Regions from separate parts of the Flavobacterium sp. W20_MBD1_R3 genome, predicted to be linked through region 1. Evidence: riboswitches for the same ligand, from Rfam matches in the RefSeq annotation. Region 1 holds a riboswitch; the other holds the start of a gene.
The links. A riboswitch is a leader RNA that binds a small molecule or an ion and turns the genes downstream of it on or off. The one in region 1 is predicted to bind S-adenosylmethionine.
Positions count from the first base shown of each region.

Region 2: it holds a riboswitch for S-adenosylmethionine, as region 1 does, so the genes downstream of both, ACEN2F_RS00215 (Na+/H+ antiporter NhaC family protein) here and ACEN2F_RS09085 (alpha/beta fold hydrolase) in region 1, are expected to answer to the same signal.

Region 1 is NZ_JBGQOR010000005.1:54,225-60,481, forward strand. Features, by position in the region: gene ACEN2F_RS09075 (hypothetical protein) at 1-38, opposite strand, end outside; gene thrA (bifunctional aspartate kinase/homoserine dehydrogenase I) at 91-2,505, opposite strand; gene ACEN2F_RS09085 (alpha/beta fold hydrolase) at 2,523-3,485, opposite strand; SAM riboswitch class I at 3,564-3,671, opposite strand; gene ACEN2F_RS09090 (hypothetical protein) at 3,904-4,113, opposite strand; gene metK (methionine adenosyltransferase) at 4,873-6,123, shown strand.
Region 2 is NZ_JBGQOR010000001.1:47,978-54,234, reverse strand. Features, by position in the region: gene efp (elongation factor P) at 1-497, shown strand, start outside; gene ACEN2F_RS00235 (UDP-3-O-(3-hydroxymyristoyl)glucosamine N-acyltransferase) at 567-1,496, shown strand; gene ACEN2F_RS00230 (nuclear transport factor 2 family protein) at 1,498-1,860, shown strand; gene sucD (succinate--CoA ligase subunit alpha) at 1,956-2,828, shown strand; gene ACEN2F_RS00220 (hypothetical protein) at 3,044-3,466, shown strand; SAM-I-IV-variant riboswitch at 3,594-3,690, shown strand; gene ACEN2F_RS00215 (Na+/H+ antiporter NhaC family protein) at 3,745-5,067, shown strand; gene fabG (3-oxoacyl-[acyl-carrier-protein] reductase) at 5,251-5,997, shown strand; gene ACEN2F_RS00205 (hypothetical protein) at 6,065-6,257, shown strand, end outside.

The DNA.
Region 1 (6,257 bases):
GAAACATTCATTCCAATAATAATAAAGATAACATTCATATTAATTGTTGTTTTTTACTGATCACTCAAAACTGATCACTGAACACTATCATTACCCTTTATCCGACAACCTTAAAATATCTCCAAAAACCCCTCTCGCTGTTACTGCTGATCCTGCTCCTGCACCTTGAATCACAATTGGTCTGTCACCGTACGATTCTGTGTAAATTTCGAAGAAAGAATCAGAACCTTTCAATCCTCCCAGCGCCGTATCAGATGGTACAGAAACTAATTTCACTTCCAGATTTCCTTTGTCATTTTGCAAATCGCCTGACAATTCACCTATATAACGCAACACATGATTTGGCTTTTGCTCTGCTTTTATTTTAGCATAAATCGGATCAAACTCCGTCAATTTATTTAGAAAGTCAGACACATCTCCTTCACGTAAATGTTCTGGAATTAAATTTTGAATGTTAATTTCTTCAAACTCATTTTGCAAATCTAATTCTCTGGCCAAAATCAATAATTTCCTGCCTACATCATTCCCGCACAAATCCTCTCTTGCATCTGGTTCGGTATAACCGTTGTCAATTGCTTCCTTTAATATTTCGCTGAACGGCGCATCATTTGCAGAAAAATTATTGAACAAATAACTTAATGTCCCAGAGAAAACGCCCTTAATTTTCGTGATATTTTCACCTGAAAGGTGCAATAACTTAATTGTATCAATCAACGGCAATCCGGCTCCAACATTAGTTTCATAAAGATAACTCTTTTGATTAACCGCTAATACTTTTCGTAATTTTTTATAAAAACTATAACTTAATGTATTGGCAACTTTATTAGAAGAAATCAAATCAAAACCATTTTCGGCTAATTTTATATAATTTCCAACAAATTCAGCACTTGCCGTATTATCAATTGCAATCAAATTTTCTAAGTGATGCTCATTTGCGTAAGCAATTACATCATCGATAGTGTAAGAAAATCCATTGTTTTGAATTTCATTTTTCCAGTTTGGAGTAACGCCGTTCTTATTTAAAAGTACATTACTGGAATTGGCAATCGCAAAAACATTCAACTTAATGTCTTTTCTTTTTTCGATGGTTGCAGCTGATTCCAATATCTGGTTGATCAACGTTCCACCAACTAATCCATGTCCAAAAATAGCGATATTGATTTTCTTGGATACTCCAAAAATCTCCCCGTGAATCACGTTTAAGGCTTTGTTCAGTTGCGATTTTTTTACTACCAAACTCACGTTTTTACCTGTAACCGTATTATTGAAAAGAATCGGGACAATTTTATTTTTTATCAACGCAGTGTATGGCTTGTGAAATGTACTCAAATCTTGGCCAATGATAGAAATCACCGAAACATCGTCCGTCACCGTGATTTTATTCACATCTTTCGAATAGAAATCATTCTCAAATTCTTTCTCTAGTTCAATCATGGCTTTAGTCGCTTTATCAGCAGCTACCACTAAACCAATTCCTCGTTCTGAAGAACCTTGAGAAATAATACTTACACTGATATCATTGTCACCCATCACTCTGAAAATACGGGCATCAACGCCAGTTTTTCCCAGTAATCCCCTTCCTTCCAGATTAACTAACGATACATTTTCAAGTACGGAAAGTGTTTTAATTCCTTCTTTATTAGAATTGGATGTTATTAAGGTTCCTTTATTTTCGTGGTTGAACGTATTCAAAATACGAAGCGGAATGTTTTTTTCCAATAAAGGAATAATCGTTTTGGCATGAAGAATCGTCGCACCAAAATTGGCTATTTCATTGGCTTCGTTAAACGACAAATGGTCAATTTTTTTGGCATCAAGCACTAAGTCAGGATTAGCGGTATAAATTCCGTCTACGTGTGTGTAATTCTGTAATTCGTCCGCATTTAAGTAATTCGCAATCAACGAAGCGGTGTAATTACTGCCGTTTCTTCCTAAAGTGGTTGTGTCATTATTATTGTTCGAACCGATGAAACCTGTAATAATATTCACGGTAGTCCCGCTACTTTGCTTGAAATAATTGATGACATTTTTCTTTGATATTTGTTCCAAAGGTTGGGCATCACCAAATTTAGAATCGGTTTTAATCAATTCTCTGGTATCTGCAAAACGGGCATTTATTCCGTTTTCAACCAAAATAGCTGTCAATAATTTGGCAGAAAGCAATTCTCCTTTTGACAAAACCTGATCTTTTATTTTGTTGCTGTAATCGCCAATTAAACTGACACCTTCAAATAATTTCTCCAAAACATTAAATTCCACTGACAAATCCACGTTTTGATAATCGCCTTGTTGGTATTTTTTGAAATTCTCAAAAAGTGGTTTATAATCTTTGTTAATAGCCGCAGTCTTTAAAATTTCTTCCAGTTCATCCGTGGCATTCCCTCTTGCCGAAACCACAATTGCAATTTCCTCGCCTTGATTTACTTTATCAGTAATAATTGCAACCACTTTATTTATTCCATCGCCATTTGATAACGATTTACCTCCAAATTTTAATATTTTCATTGTATTGTTTTTTTGGCTTAGAATATATCCTGAAGCAAATTGTGTAATTGTTTGTATTCTATCAAAAAAGCATCGTGTCCGTGAATGGAAACAATTTCCTGATAGCTGACCTTATTTTTATATCTTTTTAATTCCTCGTAGGTTGCTTTATTTTCATTTGCCGTAAAAAACAAGTCTGAATTGATTCCGATAATATGAATATCAGCTTCAATTTTTGACGTTATTTCTTCGAATGAACCACGATTTCTGGTAATATCTATCGTCTTCAATAATTGATTCATCATTTTGTACGATGAAATTTGAAAGCGTTTCTGCAATTTTTCACCATGATGCAACAACCAACTTTCTACATTAAAAATAGATAATTCTTCATTGGTGGTTCGCTGAAATTTAGAAGCAAAAGATTCCGGAGTTCTATAACATAACATTGCATGAGTACGGGCGTCTTCAATAGGTTTTGAAGAATTTTTCAAAATTTGCTCTTGTAAAAAGCAATTGGCAATAAGCCAGTCTGTGGATTTCCAATCGGTTGCAATAGGAATTAAATGTTGTGTAATCTTTGGCTCCAATGCAACCATTTCCCAAGCAATTCCTCCGCCAACAGAACCGCCAATAATGGCGTGTAGTTTTTTAATTTCAAGAAACCAAATCCCTTCAATAAAAATTCTAGCAATATCTCTGGCATTAAAGTCCGAATAATTTTCGATGCTAAAACCATCAAAGCCATTTCCGGGAACATTAAAAGCGAGTATCGTATATTTTGTAGTATCTATAGTTTTATTAGCGCCAATTAAATCATTCCACCAACCATTTTCTCCCACAACTTGTGAATTTCCGGTTAATGCATGATTGACCAAAACGATTGGAGCAGTATGCAATTCAGGTCCAAAAACTTGAAAACTTAAGTTTAAGACAGCATAAAAAGCGCCACTTTCGGTGGTGAAATTTTGTAATGTAATGGATGTTGATTTATTTTCCAATTTCAAATCTTTTATGATTTTTGACTTGTGTTTGGAAATATTAGAAAGAAAGCTAGGAGTTATCTAGACAAATTCTTAGTGTTATCTTTCCACGATGAGCGTGGTAGAATGCAGCACCTTCTTCGATAAATCGAAGGGTTGCTAAGGCTTCATCGGGTCTAATCCCTCTGCCTTTCTTTATAACATTTCAATACGGTTGTGAACTTATAATTGCAAATTAAGGACTATTTTTTGTAACAACCAAATTTTTATGCGCAATCGATTATTTGTGTGGTTCCAATAAAAACCTGAAAACAATAAACATACAATTGCTGTTTTGACGAAGTATCATAAAACTAATTATAGTTATTACCTCGTCAAAACAACAATTTTAAATACCTTTTTGAGAATCTCAAAACCGAAAATAAATTCGGATTTCTTAAATAAAAAGGGCTTCATTCTCTTGTGAATACATTAAAAAAAGCAAAGAATTAGGCACTGTTTTTTGTGCCAATGCATCGTTTTTTGAAATTTCAAATCTAGGATGAATCAATTCGTTTTTAGAATCGTTTTGCTTTTCTTTTCTGTTGTTAAAACTAATACGTTCTAATAACGCTACTGTCTTTGGGAAATGCTTTGTCGTGCTCATGATTTTTGGGTGTTGGGTGTTGGGTTTTTGGTGTTACACTTCATTTATGAAATTATTTACATGCTACTTTTTAAATAAGGGCTTAAAACAAAAAACCCTTTTAGATACATATCCAAAAGAGTTTTCAAGTTGTTTGTAAACTTATACTTTTGGAATCAACAGACGTACATAAACGTAATCGCAATGACGCACATCACCTTATTAACTGTTGAATTATTTGAATGCTGGAATTTTAGGTTATTCATTTATGCTTTTATTTCTGTAAAATTTATTATTGATATTCAAAAAAAAAGCTTCCCGTTATCTGGGAAGCTTTTGCTATATAATTTAATTTAAAAATTATGCAATACACTGCCCTTAGGAATTATCCTTTGTGACTTTAAACATATTACAAATATCAAATCTCATTTTTTACTTTTTTATTGAAACTCAAATTTCTAAATTATTTTTTAAATATCCAAATAAGTTTCAAAAATAATAGTAAAAACAGTTTCACACTTAATTTTTAAATTGATTAAACCCACAAAAAGATTTATCAGCAAAAAAAAGTTAAGATTAATTTGCAATTCAAAATGGTTTCATACATTTGCATCCGAATATAAGAGGAAAAATTTGAACTGATTGCAACCTCTTCATAATGAAACAAATTCATTATGGATGCTGAAAAATTTTCAGTAGAAAAAATGCTAAAGCAGGAACCCTCCTTTAGTCCTTTTCAGCAATTATTTTTTCTCACTTAATTTTAAAATAATAATTATTATGGCCTATTTATTTACGTCAGAATCTGTAAGCGAAGGACATCCAGACAAAATTGCAGATCAAATATCAGACGCATTAATTGATAATTTTTTGGCATTTGATGCTGACTCAAAAGTAGCTTGCGAAACCTTAGTGACTACAGGTCAAGTAATTTTAGCGGGTGAAGTAAAATCAAATACCTATTTAGATGTACAGCAAATCGCTCGCGATGTAATCAAAAGAATTGGTTACACCAAAAGCGCCTATATGTTTGAAGCGGATTCTTGTGGTATTCTTTCTGCCATTCACGAACAATCAGCTGACATCAATCAAGGTGTTGACAGAGCAAATCCTGAAGAACAAGGGGCCGGTGACCAAGGAATGATGTTTGGTTACGCGACAAATGAAACTGAAAATTATATGCCTTTGGCACTTGATTTATCTCATAAATTATTAAAGGAATTAGCGGTTTTAAGACGTGAAAATAACGAAATCACCTATTTACGTCCTGATGCTAAATCTCAAGTAACATTAGAATACAGTGATGATAACAAGCCAACTCGAATTGAAGCTATTGTAATTTCGACACAGCATGATGACTTTGAGGAAGAAGCAACAATGCTTGCAAAAATCAAAAAAGACATCATCGAAATTTTGATTCCAAGAATCATTGCAAAAAATCCAACGAGTGCTCATTTATTTAATGATCAAATTAAATACCACATCAATCCAACTGGAAAATTTGTAATTGGAGGACCTCACGGCGATACTGGACTTACTGGAAGAAAAATCATCGTAGATACTTACGGTGGAAAAGGCGCTCACGGTGGTGGTGCATTCTCTGGTAAAGATCCAAGTAAAGTAGACAGAAGTGCGGCTTATGCTACTCGTCACATTGCTAAAAACTTAGTTGCAGCAGGTGTTGCTGACGAGATTTTAGTGCAGGTTTCGTATGCTATTGGTGTTGCTAAACCAATGGGAATTTTTATAGAAACTTATGGCACTTCAAAAGTAGAATTAACTGATGGAGAAATTGCTAAAAAAGTAGAAGCTATTTTTGACATGCGTCCTTACTTTATCGAGCAACGTTTGAAATTAAGAAATCCAATCTATAGCGAAACTGCTGCGTACGGACACATGGGACGTACTCCAGAAACCGTTACTAAAACTTTTACTGCACCAGGCGGCTTAACAAAAACGGTTACTGTTGATTTATTCACTTGGGAAAAATTAGATTTTGTTGACCAAGTTAAAACAGCTTTTGGATTGTAATCCTCTAAAAATACTTATTTCTAAAACCCGCAATTCAATTGGATTGCGGGTTTTTTTTAGCCCTGATAGAAATGGAAATCCTTTGCTGAAAAAAAATTAATTTTTTCTTATAAAAAAAGAGCGACCAGCGGAAG
Region 2 (6,257 bases), on a different contig from region 1:
AGTTTCTTCACGTAAAGCCAGGAAAAGGCCCTGCTTTTGTTAGAACCAAATTGAGAAGTTTAACTAACGGAAAAGTATTGGATAATACCTTTTCTGCGGGTCACAAAATCGAAGAAGTAAGGGTTGAAAACCATAAATTTCAGTTTTTGTATCCTGAAGGAGAAGATTTTCATTTTATGAACACAGAGACTTTCGAACAAATTACGTTGAATAAAAATATTTTAGATTCACCTGATTTGTTGAAAGAAGGAGAAAACGTAATGGTAAGTATTAATACTGAAACTGATTTACCTCTTTCTGTAGATATGCCGGCATCTGTTATACTTGAAGTTACTTATGCGGAGCCCGGAATTAAAGGAAATACAGCAACTAATGCAACGAAATCAGCAACTGTTGAAACAGGTGCAACGGTAAATGTACCTTTGTTTATCAATGAAGGGGATAAAATTAAAATTGATACTGCTTCCGGAAATTACATGGAAAGAGTTAAAGAATAGTTTGCAGTAATCAGTGTTCAGCAATTAAATATACTGGACACTGATTACTGAATACTGAATACTAAATAAATGAAATTCCAAAAAGTATACACTTTAGAAGAAATTGCCCGTATTATCGACTGCGAATACGTTGGTGATGCTACTTTTCCAGTTTCAGGAATGAATGAAATTCATGTAGTTGAAGCTGGAGATATTGTATTTGTGGATCATCCTAAATATTATGATAAAGCATTAAATTCTGCAGCAACTATTGTTTTAATTAATAAAATGGTAGCTTGTCCAGATGGAAAAGCCTTATTGATTTCTGAAGATCCTTTTAGAGATTTTAATAAATTGACAAACTATTTCAAGCCATTTCAATTTTCAAATGTTTCAATTGCTACTTCAGCTTTAATAGGTGAAGGAACTGTGATACAGCCAAATACATTTATTGGAAATCATGTTGTTATTGGCAATAATTGCTTGATTCATTCTAATGTTTCCATTTATGATTGTACCGTAATTGGAGATAATGTTATTATTCACGCAGGGACTGTTCTGGGTACCGATGCTTTTTATTACAAAAAACGTCCTGAAGGATATGATCAGTTGCTTTCGGGAGGGCGAGTTGTTATTAAAGATAATGTAGCAATAGGGGCGCTTTGTACTATTGATAAAGGAGTTACTGGCGATACCATCATTGGCGAAGGCACAAAAATTGACAATCAGGTTCATGTGGGTCATGACACCGTTATTGGAAAAAAATGTTTAATTGCTTCACAAACCGGAATAGCTGGTTGCGTAATTATTGAAGATGAAGTTACAATTTGGGGACAAGTTGGCACTACAAGCGGGATAACAATAGGAGCAAAGGCTGTTATTTTGGGTCAAACTGGCGTAACAAAATCAGTAGAAGGTGGTAAATCATATTTTGGTACTCCAATTGAAGAATCAAGAGAAAAATTGAAACAACTGGCCAATATCAAGAAGATTCCAGAAATACTAAATAAACTAAAATAATATGTCTGCTAAAGAAATCGTTCAGCAATTTTACAAATCAGATGCCCTTATTGATAGCGAAGTCATTAAAGACTTTTTGCATCCTGAGGTCCTCGTTGAATGGAACAGTAGTAAAGGATTCATAAAACTTGATTATAACTCTTTACTAAATTTATCCTCTGAATTAAGCAAAGCCTACGTGCGATCTAAAGTTAGAATAAGTCATATTATTGGAGAAAATGATCTGATTTCAGTACGATATTCTCATTTTGTGAAAACGATTGAGAACCCAAGAGAAGAGATGTTATTGGCGCATTTTATTGTTATTTGGGAAATAAAAGACAATAAACTATTTCGAGGGTATCAAATGAGCCAATTATCCTAATTTAGTGTCAAAAAACTGAATGCTGAAGATTGATTAGTGCTTACTATTTTATACTTTTGCATAACGATTTAAAAAAACTATATAAAAAATATATCATGAGTGTTTTAGTTAATAAGGATTCCAAAATAATTGTTCAAGGTTTTACAGGAAGCGAAGGAACTTTCCATGCTTCTCAAATGATTGAGTACGGTACTAACGTTGTTGGTGGTGTAACTCCTGGAAAAGGAGGAACAACTCACTTAGACAGACCCGTTTTTAATACTGTAAAAGATGCTGTAGAACAAGCAGGAGCTGACACAACTATCATTTTTGTACCACCAGCTTTTGCTGCTGATGCAATAATGGAAGCTGCAGATGCAGGGATAAAAGTAATTATTGCAATTACTGAAGGTATTCCTGTTGCTGACATGATAAAAGCAAACAGTTATGTTAAAGAAAGAAATTCTAGATTAATAGGTCCTAACTGTCCAGGTGTAATTACTCCGGGTGAAGCTAAAGTTGGAATTATGCCAGGTTTTGTTTTTGAAAAAGGAACTGTTGGGATTGTTTCTAAATCGGGAACTTTAACTTACGAAGCTGCGGATCAAGTGGTAAAACAAGGATTAGGAATCACTACTGCAATTGGTATTGGTGGAGACCCAATCATTGGAACTACTACGAAAGAAGCCGTTGAATTGTTGATGAACGATCCAGAAACAGAATGTATTGTAATGATTGGTGAAATTGGTGGACAATTAGAAGCTGATGCTGCTCATTGGATCAAAGCTGATGGTAACCGTAAACCAGTTGTAGGATTCATTGCAGGAGTTACTGCTCCAGCAGGACGTACAATGGGACATGCAGGTGCAATCGTTGGTGGATCTGACGATACTGCCGAAGCTAAAAAACAAATCATGAGAGAATGTGGAATTCACGTAGTAGATTCTCCCGCTGAAATTGGTAAAAAAGTAAAAGAAGTTTTAGGATAATCTAAACTCTAATTAAATATTTTAAAAGCCTCACAATTTGTGGGGCTTTTTTATTATAAATTCAATTAAAGAAATATCTTTGCACTTTATTAAATAGCTCTGTTTTTCAGATTTAAAAATAATAAAAACAAACATAAACGAATGGTTTATAATGACCCTCACGGTTTTGTGGGGTATTTTTTTGCCGAAGCCAATTCAAATTAAAAATAAATAAAATGTATAAAGAGTTAAAAAAATTCAAAGTTACCAATCAGTTTTCCTTTACGACAGAAGATAGTTTAGCTGAAGTTTGCAACGCATCAGAAGGATCAGGAGTATTTCTAGTATATTCAGTTGGGGATGAAAAAGAGTTAATTATGGTTGGTTCTACTGGAACTGTTCAAAATAACGGAACTTTGAAAATTAAAAATGGTGGCTTGAAAGAAAAAATTGTAGAAGGACACCAATTTGCAAAAACAGGAAGAAAATATTCTTGGCCAGCACAAATGAAAATCGAAGATATTAGTACATTAGAAGTAGTTTGGTATGAAACATTCAATGATAAAACTAAAGCAATTCCAACATTTGTAGAAGGACAAGTTTTACAAAACTTCCTTGATGAAAATGGAAGATTGCCAAAATGGAACGTAGCTTTCTAAAAAGTTAACAACTGTTTTTCAGTATATTAAATAAAATTGCACTACATTTTTATGTAGTGCTTTTTTTTGTATTATTATTTTTTTGAATTAAACTTGAAATATTTCACAAATAATTAGTTACTTTTGCAACCGTTATCACGAATCCTGCACTAGGATAGCAACCTGCAACAACAAGCAAGGTGCTAAAACGATAAGCCAAATCCTTTGGAAAAAATGTTGTTTACATTCCCATTTTTAGCTTTGTTTTTCGTCATAATTTTAAATTCTAAATTATTTTTATGACTTTATTTTCAAAAGACAAGGGAAGTGCCTTTGCATTAATTCCGCTGTTTGTTTTTATTCTTACCTTTTTAGGAGCAGGAATCATTTTGAATGATTTTTATGCTTTTCCATCGCCAGTAGCGGTTGTAGTTGGTATCATTGCAGCTTTTTTACTATTCAAAGCCTCAACGGAGGATAAAGTTGCTACGTTAATTGCAGGTTGTGGTGAAAGTAAAATCATGACCATGTGTTTAATTTACTTATTAGCGGGAGCATTTGCAGTGGTGAGTAAAGCGATGGGTGGTGTTGATGCTGTTGTAAATCTTGGAATAAATACTATTGATGTTGCTTATTTTCCGTTGGGGATTTTCTTGATAGCTTCTTTTTTATCAACAGCAACGGGTACTTCAGTAGGTGCAATTGTAGCTATTGGCCCAATAGCAGTAGCTTTAGCTGATAGAAGTGGCGCTTCATTGCCGTTGATCGCTGGTGCTTTGTTGGGAGGATCGATGTTAGGAGACAATCTTTCTATGATTTCTGATACTACAATCGCTGCGACGCAATCATTAGGGTGTGAATTAAAAGACAAATTCAAAATAAACTTATTTATCGCTTTTCCTGCTGCAATTTTGACAATTCTTGTTTTCTTCTATCTTGGTTTAAACTCCGATATTGTGACCGTTGCCATCGAAAAAAATGATTTTTCATGGATTGCAATTGTGCCTTATCTTTTAGTAATAGTATTGGCCGTTGTAGGTGTTAATGTTTTTTCAACATTGCTTATTGGTACTTTATTAGCTGGAATCATTGGGTATTTTGGTGGTTCCTTTACACTAATGGAGTTCACTCAAAAAATATATGAGGGTTTTACCAGTATGACTGATATTTTCTTATTGTCAATGCTTACGGGAGGTTTAGCCGCTATGGTAGATAAAGCAGGTGGAATAACGTATTTATTAGTTCAAATTAAAAAAAGAATTAAAAGTAAGAAATCTGCACAAGCTGGAATTGGCGCTTTGGTAGGTTTTGCTAATTTAGCAATAGCCAATAACACCGTTTCTATTGTCATTACGGGACCAATTGCTAAAGAAATTAATGATGAGTATGATTTAAATCCTAAAAAAACAGCTGCAATTTTGGATATTTTTTCGTGCATTGTTCAAGGAGTTTTACCTTATGGGGCTCAAATATTACTAATATTGAGTTTTTCTAATGGTAAATTAGATTTCTTTGATTTAATTAGTAATGCATGGTATCATTTGTTTTTATTAGTTTTTACCTTGGTGGCAATTTACAGTTCATCTTGGGATAAACTAGTAAAGCAATTCTTAAAAATTTAAAAACAAAATATTGATGGTTCTTGCTTTTGAAATTTTTTTTAAAAAGAGAATTATTCTATATTTGACGAGTGTAAGATAGCCCTGATAGTAGTGAAAATCCTTTTATGTAAGCGATAGCGGTCATAAAAGATTGTAGCGGATAGCAGGAATAGCTCCAAATAAAATTTAAATTAATTACTGAAAATGAAATTACTAGAAGGAAAAGTTGCCATAATTACTGGTGCGAGTCGCGGAATTGGAAAAGGAATTGCTGAAGTTTTTGCAAAACAGGGAGCAAATGTTGCTTTTACGTATAGTTCATCAGTAGAATCAGCTTTGGCTCTTGAAAATGAGTTGAATGCTCTGGGTATTAAAGCCAAAGGATACCAATCGAATGCCGCTGATTTTAATGAAGCTCAAACTCTGGTAGACGCGGTTTTGGCTGAATTTGGAACGGTTGATATTCTAATAAACAACGCCGGAATTACTAAAGACAATCTATTGATGCGTATGTCAGAAGGCGATTTTGATCAAGTAATTGATGTTAATTTGAAATCGGTTTTTAATATGACTAAAGCTATTCAACGTACTTTCTTGAAGCAACGTTCTGGTTCAATTATCAATATGAGTTCAGTAGTAGGAGTAAAAGGAAATGCCGGGCAAACGAATTATGCAGCTTCTAAAGCGGGAGTAATTGGTTTTTCTAAATCTGTAGCATTAGAATTAGGATCTCGTAATATTCGTTGTAATGTAATTGCTCCTGGATTTATAGAAACGGAAATGACGGCTAAATTAAACGAAGATGTTGTAAAAGGATGGAGAGACGGAATTCCGTTGAAACGTGGCGGAACGACAGAAGATGTTGCTAATGCGTGTCTTTTCTTTGCTTCGGATATGAGCGCGTATGTAACTGGACAGGTTATGAATGTTTGTGGAGGAATGCTTACTTAAAAAGTTGGCAGTTTCCAGTAATCAGGAAGCTGAGAACTGAATACTGAACACTGAACACTGCTAAAATATGACAACAAACACGCTACTATTATTACTGCTTTCATTACTAATAGCTGGTGGTTTGTCGTTTTTTCAATATCTCTATAAAGCCAAAAACAAATCGAAAGTCGGTTGGTTTTTGGCTTTTTTGCGTTTTTTATCCATTTTTGGAATTTTATTATTGTTGATTAATCCAATAATAAATAAAAATACGCTTGAAA